DNA from 3 places in the Bacillus sp. M13(2017) genome. Region 1 is predicted to be linked to each of the others. Evidence: predicted binding sites of a transcription regulator. Region 1 holds the regulator's gene; each other region holds the start of a gene.
The links. The regulator Rex, encoded in region 1, represses fermentation and respiration genes when NADH is low (regulators of the CRP and FNR family bind a similar motif). The targets are predictions, from matches to a motif close to TTGTGAAATATTTCACAA.

Region 1 (10,170 bases):
TTATATGAAAGAACATGGTTCATTTGAAGTAATTGGTGAAACACGAGACGATGCAGCTGGAGAAGCATATGATAAAGTAGCTCGTACGTTATCTATGCCATATCCAGGTGGTCCTCATATTGATCGCCTTGCACATGAAGGAGAACCGACAATTGATTTGCCTCGTGCATGGCTAGAACCGGATTCATATGATTTTAGCTTTAGTGGATTGAAATCAGCAGTTATCAACACTGTGCATAATGCAAAACAACGCGGTATAGAAATTGCGCCAGAAGATTTAGCGGCAAGTTTCCAAGAAAGTGTAATAGATGTACTTGTAACGAAAGCAGCTCGTGCAGCAGAAGCTTATAATGTAAAGCAATTACTTCTTGCTGGTGGAGTAGCTGCTAATAAAGGACTTCGTGCGCGATTAGAAGAGGAATTTGCACAAAAAGAAAACATTGAATTAATTATTCCGCCGCTATCTTTATGCACAGATAATGCAGCGATGATTGCAGCGGCAGGGACAATTGCTTATGAACAAGGTAAGCGTGCAACATTAGCCTTAAATGCAAATCCAGGATTAGATATTGAAGCATAGTTATGCACATAATTAACCACAGGTTGTGGATAAAACCCATATTGTCTGTTGATAATATGGGTTTTATTGTGTATATAAAATGTTGATAACTTTTTTGTTGATTGTGGATAATGTGGAAAAGTTATTTTAAGGTTTATTTTATAAAGGTGGATATGTGTATAAACTTGTGGATAAATAGGATGATGTCAGACCTTTGAATTTGTTCTTTTTCGGGAAATAAAAGGCAAGAAGATATCCCCGAAAAACATTTTGAAACATCACCCCATTATAGAAGATGCTAATATTGTCAATCTTTGTCGTTAAATCGATATTTCGTTTCAAATTGTTAATATATATAGGGTTACGATAGATATATTTGAAAAATCGTTAGTATATTCTAAGTTACGATTGATATACTCAAAAAATTGTTTCTGTATTAAAAGAAAAGAAGATGTCGCATAGTCAAAAATCCTGACTTATGAGACATCTTCTTTATTTAAATATGCTTATACATGCAGCTCTTCCCATTCTGCCATACAAGTTTCAAGTTGTTCTTGTAGCGTTTGCTTTTTAGTTGTAATTTCACTAGCTTTTTCATAATCTGCATATATTTCTGGTAAGCAAAGTTGATCTTCTAACGTAGCAATTTCTTCTTCTAATTCTAATATACTTTGTTCTAGCTCTTCAATTTTTCTAGTGCGTTGACGCTCTAGTTTTTTACGCTCTTTTTCTTCTAAATAATTTAATTTCTCTTGTGCAACCACCTTTTGAACAGGAATGTCACTTTCTTGCTGTTCAAGTTCTGCACGTTCAATCATTTCATTTTTCTTTTCAACGTAGTAATCGTAATCCCCTAAATATTCCTGTGCACCTTCTGTTGATAACTCAACCACAGTCGTTGTTACACGGTTAATAAAGTAGCGGTCATGTGAGACGAATAGAAGAGTCCCTGGGTAATCAATTAAAGCATTCTCCAAAATTTCTTTACTATTTAAATCAAGGTGGTTCGTAGGCTCATCTAGAATTAATAAATTTGATTTTTGCATCATAAGTTTTGCAAGAGCTAATCGAGCTTTTTGTCCACCACTAAGGGAAGATACTGGTTTCAGTACATCATCTCCTGTGAATAAAAAATTCCCGAGTATAGTACGGATTTCTTTTTCAGGTTGCAGTGGATATTCATCCCATAGTTCATTTAAAACCCGTTTAGAAGATGTTAAGTTTGCTTGTTCTTGATCATAATAACCAACAGATACATTTGATCCGAAAGAAACATCACCATTTAATAGTGGTAACTTATTCACAATAGACTTTAATAATGTGGATTTCCCAATTCCATTTGGACCAACTAAAGCAACACTATCTCCGCGAGTTAAGCGCATAGTTACATGTTCAATTATAGGGTTCTCATCATAGCCGATGGTTGCATCATTTACTTGTAAAACATCATTTCCACTTTGCTTTTCAATATCGAAGTGGAATGATGCTGACTTAGAATCCCCTAATGGTCTTGTTAATAATTCCATTCTGTCTAGTTGTTTACGGCGACTTTGAGCCCGTTTCGTTGTAGAAGCGCGAGCTATATTCTTTTGAACGAAGTCCTCAAGTTTTGCGATTTCATCTTGTTGTTTTTCGTAACGTTTCATTTCTTGCTCATATAATGCTGATTTTAAGTCTAAATATTTACTGTAGTTACCAACAAATCGTCTGCTTTCTTTATTCGAAATTTCATATACTTGTGTAACGAGTTTGTCTAAGAAATAACGGTCATGTGAAACGATTAATATTGCGCCAGGATAACCTTGTAAATATTGCTCAAGCCACGTTAATGTTTCGATGTCTAAATGGTTTGTAGGCTCATCCAAAATAAGTAAGTCTGGTTTTGTTAATAATAATTTCCCGAGAGCTAATCTTGTTTTTTGCCCGCCGCTTAAAGTAGAAATCGTCGTCTGGTGCGTTTCAACTGGGAAGCCAAGGCCGCTTAAAATGGAGCGAATATCCGCTTCATATTGATATCCACCTTGATCTTTATAATTGAGTTGCAATTGGTCATACTCAGCTAACAATCTTTCATATGTAGCTTCGTTTGAAAAGTTTTCTTCTTTTCCCATTTCTTGCTCAAGCCTTCGAAGTTTTGTCTCCATTTGCTGTAAGTGGGTAAAGACGGTTAGCATTTCATCCCAAATTGTTAAAGACGTTTCTAGTCCAGTATTTTGAGCTAAATATCCGATTGAGACATCTTTTGGTTTTATAATTTCGCCACCATCATGAGATAATTCACCAGCGATTATTTTTAATAATGTAGATTTTCCTGCTCCATTCCTTCCAACTAATGCGATACGATCTTTTGTTTGTACTTCCAATTTTATGTTTGCCAGAATTGTTTCTGCACCGTATAATTTCGAAAGCGCGTTTACTTGTAATAAAATCAATGTTTTCACCTCAAATAATTTCTTAACTTTGCCATGTTTATATTTCTCAATCATACTAAAAATAGTGTATAGTTTAAAATAAAGAGAGAATACTTCTTCTCTTTATTATACAAGGAATTTAATGAGTGCTAAACTTCTGTATTTGATTAAAGTATATGAATAATGATAGGAAGAGAGGAGAGGTCATATGGATCAGCAAAAGATTCCACAAGCCACTGCTAAAAGATTGCCTCTATACTATCGATTTATCCAAAACTTATCTCTTTCTGGTAAGCAGCGTGTTTCATCGGCCGAATTGAGTGAGGCAGTAAAAGTAGATTCCGCAACAATACGAAGAGATTTTTCGTATTTTGGAGCGTTAGGGAAAAAGGGATATGGATATAACGTAAATTATTTATTATCATTTTTCCGCGAAACACTTGATCAAGATGATATAACACGTGTAGCACTTATTGGAGTAGGTAATTTAGGGACCGCTTTCTTACATTATAATTTCACGAAAAACAATAATACAAAAATTGAAATGGCATTTGATGTTAGTGAAGAGAAAGTTGGAACAGAAATCGGGGGCATTCCTGTATATCATTTAGATGAATTAGAAGAGAGATTATCAAATGATATACAAGTGGCAATATTAACAGTACCAGCCACAGTAGCACAAGCTGTAGCAGATAGATTAGCTGAAACGAGCGTGCACGGTATTTTGAATTTCACACCAGCGCGATTAAACGTATCAGAGAATATTAGAATTCATCATATTGACTTAGCTGTAGAGTTACAAACATTAGTTTACTTTTTGAAAAACTATCCACAATAAAACGCAGAGGAAGCGACCTCTGCGTTTTATTATTGTTTCTTCTTTGTGAATTTAACTAATATAAGGCGAAGTGCCAAATTAAAATCAATTGTTGCCATAACTGCAAATAGTATTGTCCACATATTCCAGATTGTATCTGTCACGTTCGTAATGGCCAAGCGTGTAAAGATACATCCAAGAAGGAAGTATAGTGCAGCCATGAACAATGGTGAGTTTCTCATACAAAAAATCCTCCGATAAAGCCTTGCATTTTTTCAGCTTCTTTAATCATTTCTTGAATTTGCTCATTGCTCATAAAAATTTGCCCAATAGCAACTAATGTATTCATCGCAACATGAGCTGCAATCGGAACGATAATACGTTTCGTCTTCACATATAAGAAGGCGAATACGAGCCCCATAGCAGTGTATACCAATAAGTGAGTAAAATCAAAATGAATTGCTGCGAATACAAGCGAACTAATGATAGCTGCAATAAAGAAGTTAAACTTCTTATAAAGTGCACCAAATAAAATTTTTCTAAATACGATTTCTTCTAAGATAGGTCCGATTATAGATACGACAATAAGGAACCAAGGTGTCGTTCTTGCAATTTCCATCAGTTTCATTGTATTTTCTGAACCTTGCTTAATTCCTAGTAGCTGCATCTCGATCATACCGGCAACTATTTGTGAAAAGAAAGCTAAGAAGAACCCGATGAAAATCCATCCAATAGTAGCTGGGACAGAAGAGCGCATTGCATCTAAATGCCTGTCACGAATATCTGTTCTAAGTAACCAAAGTATGATACATAATGCAACAAAGAAGCTAATAATTGCCCAGTGTCCCATTATGATTTGTCCTTTTTCCTCAATGGTAAATCCTCTATTATCATAGAGTCCTGTTTTTAGGAGAAGTGGTAATCCAACAACGCCAGATAACTGCATTAAAATGTATGTAACGATAATCCACCAGTATTGTTTCTTCAAATGGTTTAACCATCCTTTCTAACTCTAGTGTATGAGATAAGGTAGGATAACATGTAAATATGTTATCTACGATATAAACTTTCATTCGAATTATGATTTTTTTGTAAATCTTTATTTGAAATTAAAGTAGGAGACAGGAAAAAGTTGTACGTTTAGCGAAAACAACTTAGGGTGTCTTTCATATTGTAACATACGAGTAGGGGAAACAACGATTCATATAGTAAAGGCGGTATTCTATATAGAAAGTTTATATAGTAATTTGCGAAAAAATTATGATTTTTTTACTTGCAAAAGAAATTGAGATTATTTATTATTATAAGTGTGTTAGCACTCGGATGACTTGAGTGCTAATAAAAGAAATTTACATAACAAAATGAGGAGGTTATTGTTCATGCTAAAGCCATTAGGTGATCGCGTTGTAATTGAGCTTGTTCAAGCAGAAGAAAAAACAGCAAGTGGTATTGTATTACCAGATACTGCAAAAGAAAAACCACAAGAGGGTAAAGTTGTTGCAGTAGGTACTGGTCGAGTGCTTGAGAATGGTGAGCGTGTTGCTTTAGAGGTAGCAGCAGGTGATCTTATCATCTTCTCAAAATATGCAGGTACTGAAGTGAAATATGAAGGTACAGACTACTTGATTTTACGTGAAAGTGACATTTTAGCAGTTATCGGTTAATTATATAAATCTTAAAAAATCCAAGGGGGTCAATTATTATGGCAAAAGATATTAAATTTAGTGAAGAAGCACGTCGTTCGATGCTTCGCGGTGTCGACACTCTTGCAAACGCAGTAAAAGTAACACTTGGACCAAAAGGTCGTAACGTTGTACTTGAGAAAAAATTTGGTTCACCACTTATTACAAATGATGGTGTAACAATCGCAAAAGAAATCGAATTAGAAGATGCATTCGAAAACATGGGTGCGAAGTTAGTAGCAGAAGTTGCTAGCAAAACAAACGATGTAGCTGGTGACGGAACAACAACTGCAACTGTATTAGCGCAAGCTATGATTCGTGAAGGTCTTAAAAACGTAACAGCTGGTGCGAACCCAATGGGTCTTCGTAAAGGTATCGAAAAAGCTGTTACTGCTGCAATTGAAGAATTAAAAACGATTTCTAAACCAATCGAAGGCAAATCTTCTATCGCACAAGTAGCTGCTATTTCTGCAGCTGACGAAGAAGTAGGTCAATTAATCGCTGAAGCAATGGAGCGCGTTGGTAACGACGGCGTTATTACTTTAGAAGAGTCTAAAGGATTCACAACAGAATTAGACGTAGTAGAAGGTATGCAATTTGATCGTGGATATGCATCTCCTTACATGATTACTGATTCTGACAAAATGGAAGCAGTTCTTGATAACCCATACATCTTAATCACTGACAAAAAGATTTCTAACATTCAAGAAATCTTACCAGTATTAGAGCAAGTGGTACAACAAGGTAAACCACTTCTTATCATTGCTGAAGATGTAGAAGGCGAAGCTTTAGCTACATTAGTAGTGAACAAACTTCGTGGTACATTCAACGTAGTAGCTGTTAAAGCTCCTGGATTTGGTGACCGTCGTAAAGCAATGCTAGAAGATATCGCAATCTTAACAGGTGGCGAAGTAATCACTGAAGAATTAGGCCGTGACTTAAAATCTGCTACAGTTGAATCTTTAGGACGCGCTGGTAAAGTTGTTGTAACGAAAGAAAATACAACTGTAGTTGAAGGTGTAGGAAGCACAGAACAAATCGAAGCTCGCATCGGTCAAATCCGTGCGCAATTAGAAGAAACAACTTCTGAATTCGATCGTGAAAAATTACAAGAGCGTCTTGCAAAACTTGCAGGTGGCGTAGCGGTAATTAAAGTAGGTGCAGCAACTGAAACTGAGTTGAAAGAACGCAAACTTCGCATTGAAGATGCACTTAACTCAACTCGTGCAGCAGTAGAAGAAGGTATCGTTGCAGGTGGTGGTACTTCACTTATGAACGTATACACAAAAGTAGCTTCTATCGTAGCTGAAGGCGACGAAGCAACAGGTATCAACATTGTACTTCGCGCACTAGAAGAGCCAGTTCGCCAAATCGCAATCAACGCTGGTCTAGAAGGATCTGTAGTTGTAGAGCGTCTAAAAGGCGAAAAAGTAGGCGTTGGTTTCAACGCAGCTACTGGCGAATGGGTTAACATGCTTGAGTCTGGTATCGTAGATCCAGCTAAAGTAACTCGCTCTGCACTTCAAAACGCAGCATCTGTTGCAGCTATGTTCTTAACAACTGAAGCTGTAGTAGCTGACAAGCCAGAACCAAATGCACCAGCAATGCCTGACATGGGCGGCATGGGCATGGGCGGTATGGGCGGAATGATGTAATTCCGTTTGCCCTAAAAAACATCCATTTCTATATAGAAATGGATGTTTTTTTATGTTTTTTAAAAAAGGAAATGAATTTCTGTAGAATTTTGTCGCTTTCTCTCTTGACCATATTGATACTTCATTGTTAGAATCTAGGAAGATAATATAAAACGATCCTTCATATATCCTCAATGATATGGTTTGAGAGTCTCTACCGGGTTACCGTAAACAACCTGACTATGAAGGCAGTGTGTCTTATATTTATAAAGAGCGGAGACTATCTTTCTTTATAAAGCCAGACCCCTGCCTTTTCTTTGTTATGAGACTAGAGGCGGAGGACTGGCTTTTTTTATTATATTGGTAATGCTTTTCGCCAAATTGGTGAAAATATTTATATACGAGAACTAACGTTGGGGTGATTATTTTGAAGAAACAACACGATACAATTATCGTTTTAGATTTTGGAAGTCAATACAATCAGTTAATAGCACGTCGAATTCGTGAGTTCGGTGTATACAGTGAACTTCATCCACATACAATTACTGCAGAAGAAATTAAAGCAATGAATCCAAAAGGGATTATTTTCTCTGGTGGACCAAATAGTGTATACGGTGAAGGTGCATTACATTGTGATGAAAAAATCTTTGAACTAGGTTTACCAATCTTCGGTATTTGTTACGGTATGCAGCTTATGACGCAACACTTCGGTGGTAAAGTAGAGCGTGCAAATCACCGCGAGTACGGAAAAGCTGTTCTTAAAGTAGAGAACGAATCAAAATTATATGCGAACCTTCCAGAAGAGCAAGTTGTATGGATGAGCCATGGTGACTTAGTAACTGGTTTACCTGAAGGATTCGTAGTAGACGCAACAAGTGAATCTTGCCCAATTGCTGGTATGAGCAATGAAGACAAAAACTTATACGGTGTACAATTCCACCCAGAAGTACGTCACTCTGAGCACGGTAACGATTTAATTAAAAACTTCGTATTCGGTGCTTGTGGTTGTTCTGAAGGATGGAACATGGAGAACTTTATCGAAGTAGAATTAGAGAAAATCCGTGAAACGGTTGGAGACAAAAAAGTACTATGCGCACTTAGCGGCGGTGTAGACTCTTCTGTTGTAGCAGTGTTAATTCATAAAGCAATTGGTGACCAATTAACATGTATTTTCGTTGATCACGGTTTACTTCGTAAAGGCGAAGCGGAAGGCGTTATGAAAACATTTAGCGAAGGCTTCCATATGAACGTTATTAAAGTGGATGCAAAAGACCGCTTTATGGACAAGTTAAAAGGTGTAGAAGATCCAGAACAAAAACGTAAAATCATCGGTAACGAATTCATTTACGTATTTGATGATGAAGCGTCTAAATTACAAGGTATGGACTTCTTAGCGCAAGGTACACTTTACACAGATATCGTTGAGAGTGGTACAGCAACTGCACAAACAATTAAATCTCACCATAACGTTGGTGGACTTCCAGAAGACATGCAGTTCAAATTAATCGAGCCTTTAAACACGTTATTTAAAGACGAAGTACGTGTATTAGGGTCTGAACTAGGAATTCCTGATGAAATCGTATGGCGTCAACCATTCCCAGGACCGGGTCTTGGTATTCGTGTATTAGGTGAAATCACAGAAGAGAAATTAGAAATCGTTCGTGAATCTGATGCGATTTTACGTGAAGAAATTATTAAAGCGGGCTTAGACCGTGAAATCTGGCAATACTTCACTGCGCTTCCTGGTATGCGTAGCGTAGGTGTTATGGGTGACGAGCGTACTTACGATTACACAGTAGGTATCCGTGCGGTAACATCTATCGACGGTATGACAGCTGACTGGGCACGTATCCCTTGGGACGTATTAGAGAAAATCTCTGTACGTATCGTAAACGAAGTAAAACACGTTAACCGTATCGTGTATGATGTAACGAGTAAGCCACCAGCAACGATTGAGTGGGAATAGTATTTATAAAAAGGTCCATCTATTGCTTATGCATAGATGGATCTTTTTTATTTTGGTATTAATACGAACGAAACTATGAAATTTTATAAAAATGTTCGTTTTTAAATTGACAAAACTACTTCGTCGAGTTAATATGATTATGTAATTCAAACGAAAAGTGAATATTATAGCCGTCGTATAATATCGGGGATATGGCCCGAAAGTTTCTACCTAGCTACCGTAAATGGCTTGACTACGAGGCGTTTGTATAAAGATGAGGGGAAACTTGTCTTTGTTTATAGAACGCTTCCATGTATAAATGCAATGGAAGCCTTTTTTATTTCTCGGGATAAAAGAGGGCTAGGAGAAATGCGGCGAGTAATCATATAACGGGGGAAACGTAAGATGAAACGCTATTTTCAGTTTGATGAGCTCGGTACGAATTATAAGACTGAGTTCATAGCAGGGTTAACGACATTTCTATCTATGGCTTACGTACTATTTGTCAATCCTGCTACGCTGTCGCTTGGAAATGTTAAAGGGTTACCAGCAGGTACAGGGATGGATCCAGGTGCAGTATTCGTTGCTACGGCATTAGCGGCAGCGATCGGTTCGTTAATTATGGGTATTTTCGCGAAGTATCCAATTGCTTTAGCGCCGGGTATGGGAATTAACGCGTTCTTTGCTTATACAGCAGTGTTAACGATGGGTATTCCGTGGCAAACGGCCATTGCTGGAACATTAATGTCAGGTATTATCTTTATTATTCTTACTGCTTCAGGTATTCGTGAAAAAATCATTAATGCAATTCCATCGGAGTTAAAGTTTGCAGTAGCAGCAGGTATTGGATTATTCATTGCTTTCCTTGGATTCCAAAATGCCGGAATTATCGTGAAAAACGATGCGGTTCTTGTTGGGTTGGGGGACTTAACAAAGGGCACAACGTTACTAGCAATCTTCGGGGTTGTTACTACGATCATCTTCATGATTAAGAAAGTTAATGGTGCAGTATTTTACGGTATGATTCTTACAGCGATCTTAGGAGTTGCAACAGGATTAATTGATACTCCGAAAGCTGTGGTGGGAGCAATACCGAGTCTAGAACCAACGTTCGGCGTGGCG
Region 2 (10,170 bases), on a different contig from region 1:
TCTAACTTTTCTAGAAAAGTTGATTTAAAACTTTCAACATGAGTAAACATTTTTTCACCACCTACATGTTATTCCATGAGACTTTTATACAATTCCTTATAAGCAAGAGCCGATTGCTCCCAGCTATAATCTTCAGTCATCGCTTGTTTTACAAGCTGCTCCCACACTGGTTTATCGTGATAGAATTCAATCGCACGCTGAATCGTATGCAGCATGTCATGTGCATTAAAGTTCATGAAACTGAAACCATTTCCTTCGCCTGTTTCTTCATCATAAGAATGTACCGTATCGTTTAATCCACCTGTTTCTCTTACAATTGGAATCGTACCGTACGCTAATGCGATAAGTTGTCCAAGTCCACACGGTTCAAACAGTGATGGCATTAAAAACAAATCGCTTCCCGCATACACTTGGTGAGCTAATTCTTCATTAAATCCGATATAAACTTTTACCTTCTCCGGATACTCATATGCCATCCACTCAAAGAATTGCTCATATTCCGAATCACCTGATCCTAAAATAATACATTGTACATCTTCCTCCATTATTTCACGGAATACAGTACGTACTAAATCAAGCCCCTTTTGCTTCGTTAATCTCGTTACCATTGAAATAATTGGTGTATCCTCTTTTTCTGGCAAACCAAAATAACGCTGCAAGGCGCGTTTATTTTCACTCTTTTCATATAATGAATCTGCATCATACTGAGCCTTAATATACGAATCTGTTTCTGGATTATATACGCTCGTATCAATACCATTTACAATGCCGCTAAGCTTATCATTATATTTTCGCAGTAATCCATCTAACTTCTCACCAAAAAATTCATATTGAATTTCTTCCTTATACGTCGGGCTCACCGCTGTAATTTGATCCGAAGCGATAATACCGCCTTTCATAAAGTTTACGTTTCCATAAAACTCTAGCTGCTCACTATGAAAATATTCATCACCAAGCTCTAACAAGTCGTACATCACTTCAGGAGGAAATACACCTTGGAACTGCAAGTTATGAATCGTATATACCGTTTTAATACGCTCATATAACGGGTTATCTTGATACTTTTCACGAAGTAAGAAATTAACCATAGCCGTATGCCAATCGTGGCTATGAAGAACATCCACTTCAAAATCAAGGTGCGGAATACACTCTAACACCGCTTTTGAGAAATAAGAAAAACGCTCTCCGTCATCATAATGACCATACAGAGAATCTCTCTTAAAATAATATTCATTATCTATTAAGTAATACGTAATTCCGTCTTGCTCACCTTTTAAAATTCCACAATATTGATTTCTCCACCCGAGCGGGACGTTAATTACTTTATGTAACGTACATCCATCCCTTAACTTTGGCGGAATAAGACTATAATTCGGGAGTATAATGCGAACGTCCACCCCTAATTTTTTTAGCTCTTTTGGGAGCGCACCTGCTACATCAGCTAAGCCTCCCGATTTAACAAATGGTACACATTCTGATACTGCAAATAAAATATTCACTTGTTGTCCCACTGCACGAAAAGCTTATACTACTTCCCTTGCAGCTTCCTCCCTTCGAGTTTTCATTTGAATTAAAACTTTAATCAGTGGAGGAAGACCCCCACTGATTCTTTTAAGAATAACTATTAATCGTACTGTTTTGAACGCTTCCTTTTTCTACAACGTATGGCTCATCAGCGTTTCCTTTTAGTACAACACCGTCACCAATTTTCACGTCTTTATCAATAATAACACCGTCTATTATACAGTTATCTCCAATTTGGCTCTTTTGCATAATAATACTGTTACGAACAATGGAACCTTTTCCAATTTTAACAGAACGGGAGATAACACTATTTTCTACTTCGCCTTCAATAATACTGCCGTTTGCAATCATTGTATTTTTCACGGCTGCACCTTTTAAGTAACGAGTTGGTGGTTCATCTTTTACTTTCGTAAAGATCGGTGCTTCTTTCTTAAATACTTGCTTCCAAATAGCAGGTTGCAAAATTTCTAAGCTATGTTTATAGTAACTTTCAATCGAATCAATAATCGCTACATATCCTGTATGCTCATAAGTAGCAATATGCAGTGATTTTCCGCGCTTTTCTCTCACCACATCGAATAAGCTATATTGCTCCAAATCTTTATATGACTCAAATAAATCTAACAATAATTTTTTCTTTAACACGTATGTTTGAAGCGAAACCCCTTCATGGCAAACTTCCGTAATATCAGCTGCCGTATGTATATGTCGCTCTAACACCGCCTGGAAATTCAATGCTGTTACGAGATGGCTATTCGTAATAACGACGTATTCTTCTCTAGCTCTTAGAAAATAATCAATATGTCTTCTAAAATGTGCAAAAGATCCAAATTCATCTTGGTCACATTGGCAATTTGGTGGGAATAAAAACAGTCCGTCTCTTTTTCTATCTAAATCCCACTGCTTTCCTGAACCAACATGGTCCATTAACGAGCGGTTTTTATGACTTGTAAAAACCGCTACACTATGAATATTAGAATTCACCATATTTGAAAGCATGAAATCAATGAGTCGATAACGGCCCCCAAACGGTAACGCCGCTAGTGAACGATGCCCTGTTACTTTCTTTAAGGAAGGAAAACTTCCCGTTGCATTAATAATTCCTAACATTTTTTCTCCCATTCATTTCATCCCCCTTTTCTATTTCCCTTCAGCAATGAGTACTACATCGTCAACATTTTTTTCCGGACGAATAATTGTTCCATCTTCAATAACCATTTCCGATCCAACAATTGCTCTTTCAATCACAACATTTTTTCCAATCTTTGCTCCTGGCATAACGACAGAATCAATAACCATACTACCTTCTTCTACCGTCACCCCTTGGAATAATACAGAATGCTTCACGTCCCCTTCAATGACGCATCCTTCGTTAATAAGTGATTCTTCTACTTTTGCCTGCTCTGCAATATATTGAGGTGGCTCATTTGGATTTACAGAATAAATACGCCAATTACGATCGTTTAAATTCAGTGATGTTTCATCGCGCAGTAAATCCATATTCGCTTCCCATAAGCTCTTAACCGTTCCAACATCTTTCCAATATCCTTCAAACGGATACGCCATCAACTTCTTCCCTTCATCTAATAAAAGCGGAAGTACATCTTTTCCGAAATCATTACTAGATTCAGGATTTCTTGCATCCATCTCTAAATACTCTTTCAAAATTGCCCAGTTAAAAATGTAAATTCCCATTGATGCAAGATTACTTCTTGGAAATTGCGGTTTCTCTTCAAATTCAACAATCTCCATCTCTTCGTTCGTATTCATAATACCGAAACGACTCGCCTCATCCCAAGGTACTTCAATAACAGAAATGGAAACATCCGCTTCCTTCTCAATATGATAATCTAGCATTTTACTGTAATCCATTTTATAAATATGGTCGCCCGATAAAATAAGAACGTACTCTGGTTCGTACTGACTTAAATAGTTTAAGTTTTGATAAATGGCACTTGCCGTACCTGTGTACCACTTCACACCTGAAGACTCCGCATAAGGAGGTAACACTGTGACTCCACCGCTTACTCGGTCTAAATCCCACGCATTGCCGATTCCGATATAATTATGAAGTTCAAGTGGTTGATATTGCGTTAAAATCCCAACCGTTTCAATACCAGAATTCGCACAGTTACTTAGCGTAAAATCGATAATGCGATATTTACCACCAAATGGAACAGCTGGCTTGGCTAAATTTTTTGTTAATGCACTTAATCGACTACCTTTTCCCCCTGCTAGTAACATTGCTACGCACTTTTGTTTTTGAGCCATCTTGTTTTTTGCTCCCCTTTCTCGTCTTCACTGGTCGTAATATGGATACGCCAAATGGTGGAATTGTAATTTCTACATGTGCTGCTTGATTATGATACGGTTCTTGAATTGCTTTCAGACGTTTCTTATTTACTTGCCCTGACCCGCCATATTGCTCAGCATCACTATTTAAAATCTCGTTATAATACTCGAAATCTGGTACACCTACTTTATAGTTTTCATATGTAGCTTTCGTAAAATTACATACGATAACTAACGCATCTTCTTGTTTATCTCCTTGGCGGATAAACGAGAAAATACTTTGCTCGTTATTATTAGCATCAATCCACTGAAAACCTTCAGGCGAATGATCAAGCTGCCAAAGTGGTTTTGAGCGCTTATACAATGCTATGAGCTCTTTAAAGTAATCATGCATATAACGATGCATTTCAAAATCATGTAAATTCCAATCTAAATCTTCAAGGTCTTTCCACTCATCAAACTGCCCGAATTCTCCTCCCATGAAAAGTAATTTCTTTCCTGGGTGAGTAAAGAAATATCCATATAATAAACGAAGCTGAGCAAACTTATCCCAGTAATCACCTGGCATTTTATTTAATAACGACTTTTTCCCATGAACGACTTCATCATGAGAAAGGGGTAATATGAAGTTTTCAGAGTAAGCATATAGTAAAGAGAACGTCATTTTCTCATGAATATATTTTCTGTACTCTGGCGCACACTCCATATATTTCAGCACGTCATTCATCCAGCCCATATTCCATTTATAATTGAATCCAAGCCCACCTTCATACGTTGGAGCTGTTACAAGTGGCCAAGCTGTTGAATCTTCTGCCGTCATAAGAAAATCTTCATCTTCTGCAAACACCGCTTCATTTAACTCCCGTAAAAATGACACAGCGTACTCATTACTTTGCTCTTGTCCTTCTTTATTCCAGTACAACATGTTCGCAACTGCATCTACTCTGAAACCATCAATATGGAAATATCTCATCCAAAATAACGCATTTGAAATTAAGAAATTACGTACCTCTCTCTTTCCTAAATCAAAATTGACAGTTCCCCATACTAGATTTTCTTGTACATCTTTATCTTTATATTCATAGGTCGGTGTGCCATCAAACAAATATAAACCGTGAGCATCTTTACAAAAATGCCCCGGTACCCAATCTAAAATGACACCGATTCCATATTTATGACATTCGTCGACAAAATACATTAAATCATGCGGTGTACCAAATCTACTCGTCGCTGCATAATATCCCGTTCCTTGATATCCCCAAGAACGATCATATGGATGCTCAACAAGCGGCATAATTTCAATATGTGTAAATTGATGTTCCACCACATACGGAATGAGTTCTTCTGCCATTTCCCTGTAAGAATATAGTGTTCCATCTTCTTTCTTTTTCCAAGAACCGAAATGTAATTCATAAACTGTCATCGCTTCTTTATAAATCGGTTTTTTCTTTTTCTTACGATTCCAGTTTTTATCATTCCATTCATATCCTTTTATATCAAAAACTACAGATGCCGTATTCGGTCTTACTTCTGCATATATAGCATACGGATCTGCCTTTAAAATGACGTCACCAGCCAACGTTTCAATCGCATATTTATATATTTCTCCTTCTTCAATATGCGGTATAAATAAGGACCAAATGCCTTCTTCTGTCACTTGTAGCATCTTATGTTGCTCATAATCCCACTTATTAAAATCTCCAACAACACTCATTGCTTTCGCATGAGGAGCCCACACTGTAAATCGTACCCCTTGAATCTCATCTTCCGTCACAACATGTGCGCCAAAGATGTTATAACTTTCATAGTACTTTTCTGTATGAAACTCATCTCGTTTCACTTCTTCACAATTTATTACACTCAATATGCTCACCTCACTTAGATGACAGAATTTTTTATACTTTAACTATTTCTGTGAAAAACTGCAATATCCTTGTTAATTTATAAAAAACATTCGTTTTTTTCTTAAAAATGTTAGTTTTTCTTCACATTTCCGTGTAAAATATCGAATTTTGACGAATATTCATTGAAAACGCTTTATTATTCTTCTATATTTTTACCAATTATTTTTCTCAACCTTTATTTTATTATGTTTATCCTATTTTTCATGCTATTTTCCACTCAAAATCAAAATAAAATAATCTGTCATAAAAAATGTTTCTCAATATTTTTTGTCACAATGTTATTGAAATGCGAAATTTAATCCTGCTTTTGAAAAGCTACTTTCCGACAAAGGGGTAACCGCAAAAGTAAATGAACCGAAACTAGAGGCAGGTTCTGTTACAGTTGGCGGTGCTATCGATGACAAAAACTTTGCTGGATTAGATGGTGATTTCCCGTTCATTGATGTAACTTTCAAAGTAGAAAATGATGAATTTTATGAAGCAAACGCTCAATTAGAGTCACCAATTTTTGTTTACTGGAAACAAGGTGAATCAGAACCAAATAGAATGCGTGTACTTCAAGATCAAACATTCTCAGTTATGTCCTTAAATTCACTAGTAGAAGGAAATATTAAACCTGGTGCATTCTTAAATGAACGTGGCTATTTAGATGAAAAGTTCGATTATACAAAGCTTGGCGTAAAAGTATATGCGACTGATTCTTATCGTCATAAGTTTGAAGGCTCACTAGATAAATACGGATACTTCAAACTAAATGGACTTCCAGTTAATAAACGCGACTATAACTTATATGTAGAGGTGCCAGGACATTTAACAAGCCGCCTAACAACGAAACTTGGTACTGAAAAAGACGGTAAGCTGCTTGGCCAATATTATTATGCAAGACCTGACGAAAACCTTGCCGGCGATGTAAATGCTGATAAAGTAATCGATATTAAAGATGCTGAAATTATCGCTAGCAACTATGGTAAAAAAGGACTAACTGTAAAAGACGGAGACCTTAATAAAGATGGGATTGTCGATGAAAAAGATATTCGCTTCGTTGAAAAGAACTTCTTGAAAAAAGAGCTAGATGCATCTAAATCACAAACAGCTGCTGAAAAATCCAAAAGCGGTACACTGACAGATATTTTAAAGAAATTAGGATTAATGCCTAAAAAATAATAAAGTGAAACTTTAATCAGTCGAGGTTTTACTGCCCGGCAAATAGCGGAATAATAAAGAGCACTCTACGTAAAGTAGAGTGCTCTTTTTCTATAAACGACCCTTATCCAGCAAAAGGGGTATATTGGGGATATACAAGGGAAACCGGAAAAGGAATTTATATTAAATTATATAAGTTCAGAGGTAAGAAGCAGTTTCCCACCTCTGAATTATTTAGTAATTATTATAGTACTGGTGCCATTGTTTCTTTTAATACTTTTACAGAATGAGCGAATTTCGCTTTTTCTTCTTCATTTAACTCAAGCTCTACGATTTCACGTACACCTTCACGGTTAATTACAGCTGGAACACCTACATAAGCATCTTTCTCATCGTATTGACCTTCAAGGTATGCAGATACAGTTAATACGCTGTTCTCGTTGTTTAAGATTGCTTTAGTTACACGAAGTAGTGACATACCGATTCCGTAGTAAGTTGCACCTTTACGCTCGATGATATGGTAAGCTGCATCACGTACATTTTCAAAGATTTTATCTAAGTCTTCTTGTTTGTACTGTTCGTTATTAGCTAAAATTGTTTCTAGTTTTTGTACACCGATAGTAGCATGGCTCCATACTGGAAGTTCAGTGTCACCGTGTTCACCAACGATGTAAGCATGAACGTTACGTGGATCTACATTTAAGTAGTCACCTAACATGTAACGGAAACGAGCAGAGTCTAAAGTAGTACCAGAACCAATTACGCGCTCTTTTGGTAGACCAGATTCTTTCCAAGTTACGTAAGTTAAAATATCAACTGGGTTAGTTGCGATTAAGAAGATTCCATCGAATCCGCTATCCATAATACCGCGAACGATTTGTTTAAAGATCTTTGTATTTTTCTCAACTAGGTCTAAACGAGTTTCACCTGGCTTTTGTGGTAATCCAGCAGTGATAACTACTAAATCTGCATCTTTACAATCTGCATAGCTACCGCTCCAAACTTTTGTTGGTGATGGAGAGAATGGTACCGCATGGCTTAAGTCCATTGCTTCCCCTTCTGCTTTTGCTTCATTAACATCTACTAATACGAATTCTTCAGCTACACCTTGGTTGATCATTGAGTAAGCATAACTACAACCTACAGCTCCTGTTCCTACTAATACTACACGATTGATACCTTTTTTCATGGTAATTTCCCCTCTCTATTGTTCACATCTATTTTTTATGATTGTTTAAGTAATTAATTAAAATACTAATTTAATGTTGTTTAACTTCTTTACATTCATATTGTAGCACGTATTATTGTGAATTACTTCACAAATTATGACCTATTTGTGAACTTTTTCACATATGATGTAAAGTTATTGGAATAGGTGTGGAATCCATTTCAATGGAGGCGTTTTCTTTAGATTGTGAAAGGGATTTTCTTGTGGTTTTTGTCGGTAAGTGAAATTATATCGGCGATTTTTAGAATATATGGACCGTAACTCCAAATATATCAGCGATTATTAAAATTTATCGACCGTAACTCAAATTATATCAGCGATTTTTGCAATATATCGGCTTACCGACAAAACTCGACAATAATGACAACATAAAAAAGCTGTCTTCAGTAGGTCACACCTATTGAGAGAAAGCAGCTTCTTCTATATATTATTTATTTTCCACAGTAGCTCCCGGATGTATTTTCATCGGTTTCTCCAAGTGTAGGAGGCTACAGCCATACAGCTGGGGTAAAAGTTCAACTTGAGGTACCATTTGTTAGATAGATAGTTCCTTCATATTCATACAGGCCCAAATAAACAACATGATTGTATTTACGGCTCTATATACCCAACTGCAACAGCCCATACTTCATATTTCTTCTATTGCCTAAAAAAGCAGAGTATCCAAAGTCCACTTTTACACAACAAAAAAGAGATAGCAGATTATGCTATCTCTTTTAGTATGACCCGTACGGGATTCGAACCCGTGTTACCGCCGTGAAAGGGCGGTGTCTTAACCACTTGACCAACGGGCCAGTTCTGGCAGAGAAGAAGGGATTCGAACCCTCGCACCGCGTTCGCGATCTACTCCCTTAGCAGGGGAGCCCCTTGAGCCACTTGGGTACTTCTCTATAAATATGGCTCCGCAGGTAGGACTCGAACCTACGACCGATCGGTTAACAGCCGATAGCTCTACCACTGAGCTACTGCGGAACAATTATGGTGGGCCTAAATGGACTCGAACCATCGACCTCACGCTTATCAGGCGTGCGCTCTAACCAGCTGAGCTATAGGCCCATAATTGAAAAGCGGGTGAAGAGAATCGAACTCTCGACCAGAGCTTGGAAGGCTCTTGTTTTACCACTAAACTACACCCGCATTAAATTGTAAATGGTGAGCCATGAAGGACTCGAACCTTCGACCCTCTGATTAAAAGTCAGATGCTCTACCAACTGAGCTAATGGCTCATTTTGAAAGTGGTGCCGACTAGAGGACTTGAACCCCCAACCTACTGATTACAAGTCAGTTGCTCTACCAATTGAGCTAAGTCGGCTTGCGACTTCAAAATGGTGGCTCGGGACGGAATCGAACCGCCGACACGAGGATTTTCAGTCCTCTGCTCTACCGACTGAGCTACCGAGCCTTTATGTAAAAATGGCGGTCCCGACCGGGGTCGAACCGGCGATCTCCTGCGTGACAGGCAGGCATGTTAACCACTACACCACGGGACCATTTGGTTGCGGGGACAGGATTTGAACCTGCGACCTTCGGGTTATGAGCCCGACGAGCTACCGTGCTGCTCCACCCCGCGATGATAAAATATTTACTTTAGAAAAAATGGAGGAGGTAGAGGGATTCGAACCCCCGCGCGACTCTCGCCGCCTGTCGGTTTTCAAGACCGATCCCTTCAGCCGAACTTGGGTATACCTCCGAGATATATACGTCTAATGGTGGACCTTGTAGGACTCGAACCTACGACCGGACGGTTATGAGCCGTCTGCTCTAACCAGCTGAGCTAAAGGTCCTTTATGGTAGCGGCGGAGGGGATCGAACCCCCGACCTCACGGGTATGAACCGTACGCTCTAGCCAGCTGAGCTACACCGCCATAAATGATATTTAAGATAAGTGGAGCCTAGCGGGATCGAACCGCTGACCTCCTGCGTGCAAGGCAGGCGCTCTCCCAGCTGAGCTAAGGCCCCATGTTTTTTTGGAATATCGGGAAGACAGGATTTGAACCTGCGCCCCCCTGGTCCCAAACCAGGTGCTCTACCAAGCTGAGCCACTTCCCGTTAATAAAAGCGCGCCCGAGAGGAGTCGAA
Region 3 (10,170 bases), on a different contig from region 1:
ACTTCGTATGAAGAGCTTTTCTATTAATATATGATAGGGAGGCGCAAAGTATTATAGTTGAACTTGGTTATGCTTCACAGTTTTTACAGGGCGATCTACGAGTAAATTGTAAGTGAGACCAATTAGTACGAAAATGCCACCGATAACTTTGCCCATTGAGAGTTCATGCGACAAAATGAAATCAATGATAGTCCCCGCAAATAATTGTCCGATAAAGATGAGTAATGTTAAATAAAATGCTGATATTTTAGGAGTGATATAGTTCGATAGTGAAATGACGATAACGCCTACTAATCCGCCTAAGTACACAGCGATGGGAATAGATTGTAACGTCTGCATTGGAATATACAATGAATCTGAACTGAAAATTAAAAATAACATAGAGAAAAATAATCCAGTAATATAATTGAAAAACGTGCCTTCCCAATTTCCAATTTTTGCTGCTAAATTCGCGTTTATAATTCTAGCAACAACGATAGAAACACCAGCTAAAATAGCGATCGTAATATATAACATTTTTTTGCCTCCATTAATAAATTGTCATGATTATAATTCCGGAAGAGATGAAACATAATCCAATTAGTTTTTTCTTTTCAAACTTTGCAACTTTCATTCCTAATAAGCCGAAATGATCAATAACGATGGAAGCGATAGATTGACCGAGTAAACTTAATGCAATCGTAATAGAAGCACCAAGGACGGAGAAACTTATATTATTAAAAAGGACAGTGAATACTCCAATCGCTCCAGCGCTATATAAAAAAAGCGGAATACTTTTATCAAAATGAATTTTATTTTTGTTTATGATTAAAATGAAGATAACTGCAATTAAACCGACAAGGTGAATGACAACGCTTGCTGTATACTTCCCAATTAACTCAGATAAAATCCCATTCAGTGGAAGCATAACGGCGATGAGCACACCAATAAAGACAGAAAGAAAGTTATACAATGTAATATCCCCTTTAATTTTCATATTTGTAATGACTGTATCATGCTGAAATTGTGTATTACTATGACATATGTCATAGTGGAAGAAGAAAATTTTGATTACAATGGGGATGAGTGGTAAAGGCGGGGGAACTATGAAGAAAGTATGTAATTCAATTAAATTAGCAAAGTATATGAAACAAAATAATATTGATTCATTTTTTAGTAATGATATGAAACCGTATATGGAACTTATATTTTTTAAAAAGAATGAGTTTATTTGTAGAGAAAATGAAGAGATAGATTATTTATATTTTTTCGTTGAAGGAAAAGCGAAAGCGTTTAATACATTAAGTAATGGGAAATCTGTATTATTATGCTTTTATGATAGTTTGCAGTTGTTAGGAGATGTGGAGTTAATTCATTCTCAAAAGACTGCTTCAAACGTACAAGTAATGGCAGATTCATATTGTGTTGGTTTACCTTTAGGAAAAGTGAGAAATCAACTATTTCATGATGCGAAATTTTTACGATGTATTTGCGGATCGTTAGCACATAAATTAAACCGACTTTCAAAAAATAGTACTATTAATTTACTATATCCACTTGAAAATAGACTTGCGAGTTACATGTTAGCAGCAGGAGAACGAGCAGTTCAGCATGAAAATAGAATTGTGTTTAGTGGGAATTTAACGGAAATAGCGGAATTGTTAGGAACGAGTTATCGGCATTTGTTGCGAACATTAAATATTTTTTGTGATAAAGAGATAATAAAGAAGAACGATGGATGCTATGAAGTAGTAAACGTGGATGTTTTGAGAGAATTGGCAGCAGATGTTTATAAATAATATATTAAAGTAGGGATTAAGATGAAAATAGCTATAATTTCAGATATCCACGGAAATAGTCACGCTTTAAAATCGGTATTAAAAGATATTACACGTCGCAAGGTCGAAATGATAATAAATTTAGGAGATAGTGTGTATGGGCCGTTAAATCCTTTAGAGACAATTGAAATATTAATGAGTAGCGAGATGATACATATTAAAGGCAATTGTGATCGCATGCTTTGGGAACCTATACAAGAGCAATCTGCTACACTAACTTTTGTTCAAAATCAATTAACAAATTATCATATAGGTTGGTTAAAACAACATCCTTCACAATTTATTGTAGACGATATGTTATGTTGTCACGGTACGCCAACTTCAGATGAAGTGTATTTGTTAGAAGAGATGAATGAGAATGGTGCAATATTAAAGAATGAAAAAAATATAATGGATCAACTCCAAAATATAGAACAAAAAATAATAGTATGTGGTCATACACATATTCCTAGAGTTGTTTATTTAGCGAACGGAAAGATCATTATAAATCCAGGAAGTGTAGGACTTCCAGCATACAAAGATGAGTTACCTGTTATGCATAAAATGGAATCAGGAACTCCGCATGCAAAATATGTAGTGATAGAAAAGGTTTTGGGAGAATGGACAATTGAACAAATTTCAGTTCCTTATAATTGGGAAGAAGCTGCTGGATTGGCTGTTCAACAAGAGAGATATGACTGGGCACAGGCGCTAAAGACTGGGAAGATAGAATGAAGGGGAGTTTACTTTATGGTAAACTGCTCTTTTTTATTTTGAGTAGATATTGAATTATATAAAAATAAAATGTTATGATTATGGAAACATATGAATATATGAACAAATATTCATATGTAAAAGAAGGAGGGATTAGAATGAAAGACCTAATTATTATCGGAGCGGGTCAAGCTGGATTAATAATGGGATATTACTTGAAGCAAGAAGGGTATAATTTTTTATTACTTGAGGCAGGAAAACGAGTTGGTGATTCATGGAGAAATCGATATGATTCTTTGAAGCTTTTTACCCCAAGGTCTTACAGTAGCTTGCCGGGTATGACGTTAATAGGTGAAAACAATGAATTTCCATGTAAAGATGAAATTGCAACTTATTTAGAAGAATATGCAAGACATTTTCAATTACCGGTACAATTACAAACGGAAGTACTAAAAATAAAGAAAGAAAAAGAAATATTTGAATTACATACTCCTACAGAAGTTTTACAAACGAAAAAAGTTATTATCGCATCAGGTGGTTTTCAGCAACCATTTATTCCCTCAGTTTCAGCAAATCTATCATCACATATTTTTCAAATACATTCATCACAATATAGATCATCATCGCAAATTCCACAGGGGAAGGCACTTGTAGTAGGTGGCGGAAATTCAGGAATGCAAATAGCAGTAGAACTTGCAAAAACGCATGAAGTTACGGTGTCTATTAGTCATCCTTTAACGTTTTTACCGTTACAACTTTTTGGAAAAAGTATTTTTAATCTGCTAGAAAAAGTGGGTTTATTGTACGCTGAAATAAATACAAAGAGGGGAAGATGGTTTCAGAAGAGAAAGGACCCTATTTTCGGTTTTGAAGGTAAGAAACTTATTCGTAATGGAGCAATCAAACTGCAAGAAAAAGTAGTAAGTGCATCAGGAAATAACATTATGTTTCAGAATGGTGATACTTATAGTGCAGAAAGCGTTATATGGTCAACTGGTTTTGTACAAAATTATAATTGGATTGAAATTGAACAGGCAGTGAATGAGAAAGGATTTCCTAATCATATAAAGGGAATCAGTCCAGTAAAAGGATTGTATTATATCGGTTTACCATGGCAATCTCAAAGGGGTTCCGCACTTATTTGTGGTGTAGGAAAGGATGCAGCGTATGTACTTTCTGAAATCAAAAAAATAGATCAGTAGCAATAACTACTGATCATCCATATGTACATGAATTAGGAGAGGTCAAACATTTATTAACTTTATTATAATAGATTTTCATAGAATTAAAAACTGAAAATTCAAATTTTATGTTGAGAAAGTTTTTTGTATCGAAATATATGAAAAAATAGGGATTTTCATCCCACATTAACGGACAGTAAGGCCTCCACTGATTAAAGTTTCACTTTATTAAAAGGAAAAATGATATTTATATTTTAGTAAATTATGATATAGTCTAAATAAGTGTGTTTTTCCATAAATGTAATTATTTTCATTGTAGTTTCGTTTATATAAGGGAAGGAGAAGTAATTATGAAGTTTGATGATCAACGCTTACTAGGAGTCCGATTAGGTTCTGTACTTGTGACAGAGGAAAATCAATATTTAGTAATTAAGAAAAAAGATCATTATGCACTATTAAATATACATAATTTAGAATGCACTCATGTTGAAGTGCAGTTAGAACATTTGGAAGAAATGTTACATGAAGATTTCCAGGAAAGTATAACGGAAATTATCGCACCAGAACATATAAAAATTGTTGCGAAAAATGTTATATAGATAAAGAAGCTGGAAGGAACAGCTTCTTTATTTTCATTATAAGGATAACGTTTTTACAACCTCACCAATGATCCCTTCCATTTGATGAACACCTAAATCGGAATTGGTCATAATAACAGCGCCATTCCCGCAGTATGGATAACAAACCATCATACATTGAAATCCGACGCCCCATCCGAGTGAATAAATCTGTAATTCTTCATTAGAATCATCTAGAAAAACACCTAATCCAGTCCATTTTGAGCAACCTTGAGGAGAAATCATGTCTAGTACTAATTTTTGAGAAAGTTTTAGTTTGCCCTTTCCTTGTAAGGAATGAATGATTTCAATGACTAAAGCTGATAAGTCAGTGAAATAAAACAAATGAAAGTTAGTAAGGGGGAACATTCATGAAATTCTGGATGGTTATACCGATAGTAGCCTTTGGTTTCATTTATATCGCTGAAAAATTAACTACAATTGAAAAGAAAAATGATGCGCGTTTAAAGAGAATTGAAGATAGATTACAATTAATTACGAAAGAATTGGGAATTGTAGAAAGAGAACCTGAAATTAATAAAGAACTACGCCAGCTTGTAGAAGAAGGCAAAAAAATTACAGCAGTTAAGAGAGTAAGAGAAGCTTTTGGTTTTTCCTTACTAGAAGCGAAGCAATATGTTGATAAATTATAAAAAAGATCACCCATTTGGGTGATCTTTTTCACTGCACCATGCGTGTATTTACATAAGCCGCGATTATAACGTGTCCAATTATAATGATAGGAAATAAGATTTTGGCATTAGGAGTAGTGAAGACACTACCGATTGTCGCAATGACACCAGCAATTAAATTATAAAGACCTACTATTTTTGATAGTGTCACTTTATCAAGCACGCGGCGTTCGTTGAATCCTGATAAGAGGCAAGTGTATTGTTTTACTCCGATGAAATAAGCTAGTGCAAATGAAATGATTGCTACTATGAATAATGATGGTGAAGCGAAGAGAGTCATTGCAAACACCTCCGTTAATGGGCTATAAATAAATTATAGTCTGAATGTTATAATTTAACAAAATACAATTTTGATTTTAAATGTAATAGAAAAATGGAGTATTTGTAATGAGGGGAGATTAAGTATGAATATTGTGGAGTTTCAGATTGAGACGACAAATTAACGAAGGAACTAATAGAAATGGTAGAAAAGAAATTTCAGAAGCGCGTAACGGATTTCATTATTACACATGCGCACGCTGATCGAATTGGCGGAATAAAAACGTTGAAAGAAAGAGGTATTAAAGCGCATAGTACAGCATTAACTGCAGAATTAGCAAAGAACAGTGGATATGAAGAGCCGCTTGGAGATTTACAAATAATTACGAGTTTGAAGTTTGGCAATACAAAAGTAGAAACGTTCTATCCGGGGAAAGGACATACAGAAGATAATATTGTTGTTTGGTTGCCACAATATCAAATTTTAGCTGGAGGCTGTTTAGTAAAATCTGCGGAAGCTAAAGATTTAGGAAATGTTGCGGATGCGTATGTAAATGAATGGTCTACATCGATTGAGAATGTGCTGAAGCGATATGGAAATATAAATTCGGTAGTACCTGGTCATGGAGAAGTAGGAGACAAGGGATTACTTTTACATACATTGGATTTATTAAAATAAGAAATTGTAGAAATACAAAAGAAAGGAGAAATAATTTTCTCCTTTCTTTCTTCTAACTATATTTAAATGCTGAATCTGTCGATTACGTCAGCATATATTACTGAGATTTTAATTCCAAGTATACAAATACTAGTACTGTCATAATTGCAATAACAACGTAAGTAGCATCAAGCATTATAAGTGTTTTTAAAGTTTCAGTCATTCTAATTCACCCCTGTTATAAAAATATAACATGATCTTTTTATTGATTAGATAAGAGATCATAAAGATAAAATGTATATGAAATTTCTTAAGTAGTTTCTATATAAATATATCATATAAATAATGTAAGTAATGTTAAGATAGTGTAAATGTATTGTAAATAAAAAGCTTTACAATAAAGGCTTTAATAAAAAATGATAGTTTCTTAAAATAAAAAATACGCTATTCTTTCTATTGAATGATAGAAAAGGATGGCGTTTTTGTATGTCTATTTTCATATGTGATGAATTGCAACTATTTGTATAAGGATTCAAAAAATTTTCGTTGTATATATTTCTCCAAATTAATTATTTAGCTATTTAAAAGTATCGAAAGATGTGTGCACACTAATGTACATTTTTTAGTGTCAATAAAAATATTATGTCAACAATATGAACTGTCACAAATCTTTATATATTATTGTGATTGATATCACATCACTTTTTTTCAATGGGTATTATGCTTAAGGTGTAATGAATGATTGGGAGAGGGTGGGATGATATGTTTTGTTATCAATGTGAACAAACGCCAACAGGCGGATGTAAAGTGATGGGTGTTTGTGGTAAGAATGAAACGATTGCGAGTTTACAAGATACGATTGTGTTTGGGCTAAAAGGAATTGCAGCTTATCGCACACATGCTGCTCAGCTAGGGTATACGGATGCATTTGTAGATGCCACAACACAAGAAGCTTTATATATGACATTAACAAATTCTAATTTTAACGAACAAGAGCATATTGATATGGCTATGAAAGTTGGGAAATCAGCTTTACGGGTGATGGAGTTATTGGATGAGGCACATACGAATCATTTTGGTGTGCCAGAACCTGTACAAATTACACAAAATCGTGTAGAAGGTAAAGCAATTGTAGTTACGGGCCATAATTTATTTGCATTAGAAGAACTATTAAAGCAAACAGAAGGAAAAGACATTAATATTTATACGCATTCTGAAATGCTACCAGCACACGGATACCCGCAGCTGAAAAAATATAAACATTTAAAAGGAAACATCGGTAAGGCATGGTATGATCAAAGACGCCTTTTTGAAAAATTTACTGGTGCCATATTAGCTACAACGAACTGTGTTATGCCAATTAAAGGCTCGTACTCTGATCGATTCTTTTCATATGACATTGCAGGTTTAGAAGGTGTACAAAAAATTGAAAATGATGATTTTACAACGTTAATTCAAAAAACGCTAGAACTTCCAGAAGTACATATGGAGTCGGATGAACAGTTAGTGACAGGGTTTCATCATAATACAGTATTATCATTAGCTCCAGAAATTATTGACGCAGTAAAAAAAGGGAAAATAAAGCGTTTCTTTGTTATCGCCGGTTGTGATGCACCGGGAAAAGGCGGAGAATATTATCGTGAATTAGCAACGTCACTTCCGCCAGAAACGGTTATTTTAACAACTTCTTGCGGGAAATTCCGCTTTAATGATGTGGATTACGGTGTTGTACCTGGTACGGAAATTCCGCGTTACATTGATTTAGGACAGTGCAATAATTCAATTTCTACAGTGAAAATAGCGGCTGCTTTAGCTGATGCTTTTCAATGTGAAGTGAATGAATTGCCAGTAAGTATTGTCCTATCATGGTTTGAACAAAAAGCGGTTGCCATTTTACTAGGGCTATTTAGTCTTGGGATTCAAGATATTCGCATCGGTCCAAAGGCTCCTGAATTTATTTCAGCTGGCGTGCTTGATGTATTACAAGAAACATTTGGTTTAAAACTAATTACAAATGCAGCAGAAGATATGGCTATGATGTTATCGTAACAAAAAATGATCTGTCTTATTAAATAAGAAGAGCTAGCCATATTCATTAACTTTGGTATAGTATAGCGCCCCAAAACAAAAATGTAGAATTTTTATTTTGGGGTATTTTCTTTTCTTAGTGGGATAGGTATGGGGAAATTTAAAAAAAGAAAACAGACTGTATCGAATAGGTAATAGTTGATTTTAGAAAAAAATATAAAAATCGAGTTGACATTCATCGCTACTCAGTCATACAATGTACTTGTAATAAGCAATACTGAGTAGTGTTGTTTCTCAAAATATTTTCAGCAGACAATAGGTAATAGCGGATTTTAGAAAAAATTTGAAAATCAGTTGACATCTATCGCTACTTAGTCATACAATGTAGATGTAATAAGTGATACTGAATAGTTCGTATTCACAAAAACTGTTCAGTGAAAAATTCGCCTTAGTACTCTGTAATACTGAATATAAGTCAGACAGAATAGGGGGTAAAGGAGGATCAGAACATGGAAAATTTAACTGAAATGTTGAAAGGTTCACTGGAAGGGTGTGTGTTGGAAATCATTAGCCGCCGTGAAACGTATGGTTATGAGATTACTCGCCACTTGAATGATCTTGGGTTTACCGAAGTCGTGGAAGGAACGGTGTATACCATTCTCGTACGACTAGAGAAGAAAAAGCTTGTGAATATTGAAAAGAAACCATCAGATATGGGGCCGCCTCGTAAGTTTTATTCATTAAATGAAGCTGGTCGTCAGGAGCTTGAATTATTTTGGAGAAAATGGGATTTTGTATCGTCAAAAATTAACGTCTTGAAGTCAAACTAGCCTCATAATATAAAATGTTTCGGCTCATATTTGGAGAGTTTCTTGTTCTGCTTTATAAAAAGGAGGAAAATAACATGTTGGAAATATTCAAAAAATTAATCGGTGATAAAAAAGAGTACAGAATGATGATGGCACGTGTTGCAGCACTGCCAGAGGACTATCAGTTTGTGTTTAAGAAAATTCAAAACTATATGTGGAATTTTTCGACCGGAAACGGGATGGATATGCTGCACATTCAGTACGAATTAATCGATTTGTTTGAAGCCGGTGCAGCGGAAGGTAGACAAGTGCTAGATATTACTGGGGAAGATGTGGCATCTTTTGCTGACGAACTAGTGGCAAACGCTAAAACGTATGTCTCCAAATATCGTGAAGATTTGAATGAAAGTATTATGAAGAAATTGAGAAAAAAATAAATGCAATACGAAATACCGACTGATTAGCTGGTCATAAATGTGAACTACCGCCATCGCTATTCAGTTATATTTTTAACTCAGTACTAAGTGTTACAGAATATCAGTGGTACTAAATAGAGGGTATAGGTAATTTATTTTTGTAAGGGGGAAAAAGCATGAGCAATGCAGCGATTTCTGTAAAAGGATTAAAAAAATTTTTTAAAGACAAAGAAGTGTTAAAGGGAGTGGATTTTGATGTACAGCGTGGCGAAATTTTCGCACTGCTAGGCTCAAATGGAGCGGGAAAGACAACAACGGTCAACATCCTTTCGACGCTAATGAAGCAAGATGGCGGTGAGGTAAGCATTTGTGGATTTGATGTACAGCGCCAACCAGATCAAGTTCGTCAAAGTATCAGTTTGACAGGACAGTTTGCAGCTTTAGACGGCATGTTGACGGGGAAAGAAAACTTGATAATGATCGCTAAGTTACGTGGTGTTTCCAATCCCGTTCAAGTCGCTGACAATTTGCTTGAAAGATTTAGCCTGACTGATGCGGCAAACCAAAGGGCAGATCAGTATTCAGGCGGGATGAAGCGCCGGCTTGATATCGCGATGAGTTTGATCGGGGCGCCAGCAGTTATTTTTCTTGACGAACCAACGACTGGACTTGATCCTGAAGCGCGAATCGAAGTGTGGGATACAGTCAAGGAACTTGCCGGTAGCGGCACAACGATCTTGCTTACGACCCAGTACTTGGAAGAAGCCGAACAACTAGCAGACCGTATCGCTATTTTGCATGGCGGAAAAATTATTACGACAGGTACTCTTACTGAACTGAAAGAGATGTTCCCACCGGCAAAAGTGGAGTATATCGAGAAGCAACCGACATTGGAAGAAATATTCCTTGCGATCATTGGCAAAAAGGAGGAGATGTAAATGAAAAGTAAAACAGGTGTATTATTAGGTCGTTTAATGCGTAACATTATGCGCAGCCCGGAT

Region 2: a site for Rex is predicted at 8,168-8,185, ahead of CGQ22_RS00125 (L-lactate dehydrogenase). Genes of this name have one in related genera too.
Region 3: a site for Rex is predicted at 6,598-6,615, ahead of hcp (hydroxylamine reductase). Genes of this name have one in related genera too.

What each region holds. Positions count from the first base shown of each region.
Region 1 is NZ_KZ268530.1:2,502-12,671, forward strand. Features, by position in the region: gene tsaD (tRNA (adenosine(37)-N6)-threonylcarbamoyltransferase complex transferase subunit TsaD) at 1-580, shown strand, start outside; gene CGQ22_RS30640 (ABC-F family ATP-binding cassette domain-containing protein) at 1,066-2,991, opposite strand; gene CGQ22_RS30645 (redox-sensing transcriptional repressor Rex) at 3,179-3,808, shown strand; gene CGQ22_RS30650 (YdiK family protein) at 3,838-4,029, opposite strand; gene CGQ22_RS30655 (CPBP family intramembrane glutamic endopeptidase) at 4,026-4,775, opposite strand; gene groES (co-chaperone GroES) at 5,167-5,451, shown strand; gene groL (chaperonin GroEL) at 5,490-7,124, shown strand; purine riboswitch at 7,265-7,366, shown strand; gene guaA (glutamine-hydrolyzing GMP synthase) at 7,531-9,069, shown strand; purine riboswitch at 9,223-9,324, shown strand; gene CGQ22_RS30675 (NCS2 family permease) at 9,454-10,170, shown strand, end outside.
Region 2 is NZ_KZ268500.1:920-11,089, reverse strand. Features, by position in the region: gene glgP (glycogen phosphorylase) at 1-50, opposite strand, end outside; gene glgA (glycogen synthase GlgA) at 69-1,499, opposite strand; gene glgD (glucose-1-phosphate adenylyltransferase subunit GlgD) at 1,612-2,646, opposite strand; gene glgC (glucose-1-phosphate adenylyltransferase) at 2,665-3,795, opposite strand; gene glgB (1,4-alpha-glucan branching protein GlgB) at 3,743-5,680, opposite strand; partial or broken gene CGQ22_RS31295 (S8 family serine peptidase) at 6,006-6,884, shown strand; gene CGQ22_RS00125 (L-lactate dehydrogenase) at 7,108-8,052, opposite strand; partial or broken gene CGQ22_RS31290 (IS4 family transposase) at 8,539-8,716, shown strand; tRNA gene CGQ22_RS00120 (tRNA-Glu) at 8,814-8,885, opposite strand; tRNA gene CGQ22_RS00115 (tRNA-Ser) at 8,891-8,981, opposite strand; tRNA gene CGQ22_RS00110 (tRNA-Asn) at 8,989-9,063, opposite strand; tRNA gene CGQ22_RS00105 (tRNA-Ile) at 9,071-9,147, opposite strand; tRNA gene CGQ22_RS00100 (tRNA-Gly) at 9,158-9,228, opposite strand; tRNA gene CGQ22_RS00095 (tRNA-Lys) at 9,242-9,317, opposite strand; tRNA gene CGQ22_RS00090 (tRNA-Thr) at 9,328-9,403, opposite strand; tRNA gene CGQ22_RS00085 (tRNA-Phe) at 9,418-9,493, opposite strand; tRNA gene CGQ22_RS00080 (tRNA-Asp) at 9,506-9,581, opposite strand; tRNA gene CGQ22_RS00075 (tRNA-Met) at 9,585-9,661, opposite strand; tRNA gene CGQ22_RS00070 (tRNA-Ser) at 9,689-9,781, opposite strand; tRNA gene CGQ22_RS00065 (tRNA-Ile) at 9,799-9,875, opposite strand; tRNA gene CGQ22_RS00060 (tRNA-Met) at 9,880-9,956, opposite strand; tRNA gene CGQ22_RS00055 (tRNA-Ala) at 9,978-10,050, opposite strand; tRNA gene CGQ22_RS00050 (tRNA-Pro) at 10,067-10,140, opposite strand; tRNA gene CGQ22_RS00045 (tRNA-Arg) at 10,151-10,170, opposite strand, start outside.
Region 3 is NZ_KZ268504.1:266,398-276,567, forward strand. Features, by position in the region: gene CGQ22_RS14770 (DMT family transporter) at 52-516, opposite strand; gene CGQ22_RS14775 (DMT family transporter) at 530-976, opposite strand; gene yeiL (transcriptional regulator YeiL) at 1,086-1,778, shown strand; gene CGQ22_RS14785 (metallophosphoesterase family protein) at 1,800-2,531, shown strand; gene CGQ22_RS14790 (flavin-containing monooxygenase) at 2,669-3,712, shown strand; gene CGQ22_RS14795 (hypothetical protein) at 4,042-4,290, shown strand; partial or broken gene CGQ22_RS14800 (serine hydrolase domain-containing protein) at 4,327-4,641, opposite strand; gene CGQ22_RS14805 (hypothetical protein) at 4,680-4,961, shown strand; gene CGQ22_RS14810 (DUF3784 domain-containing protein) at 4,990-5,280, opposite strand; partial or broken gene bla (subclass B1 metallo-beta-lactamase) at 5,431-5,937, shown strand; gene hcp (hydroxylamine reductase) at 6,679-7,965, shown strand; gene CGQ22_RS14830 (PadR family transcriptional regulator) at 8,454-8,774, shown strand; gene CGQ22_RS14835 (DUF1048 domain-containing protein) at 8,849-9,190, shown strand; gene CGQ22_RS14840 (ABC transporter ATP-binding protein) at 9,346-10,107, shown strand; gene CGQ22_RS14845 (ABC transporter permease) at 10,108-10,170, shown strand, end outside.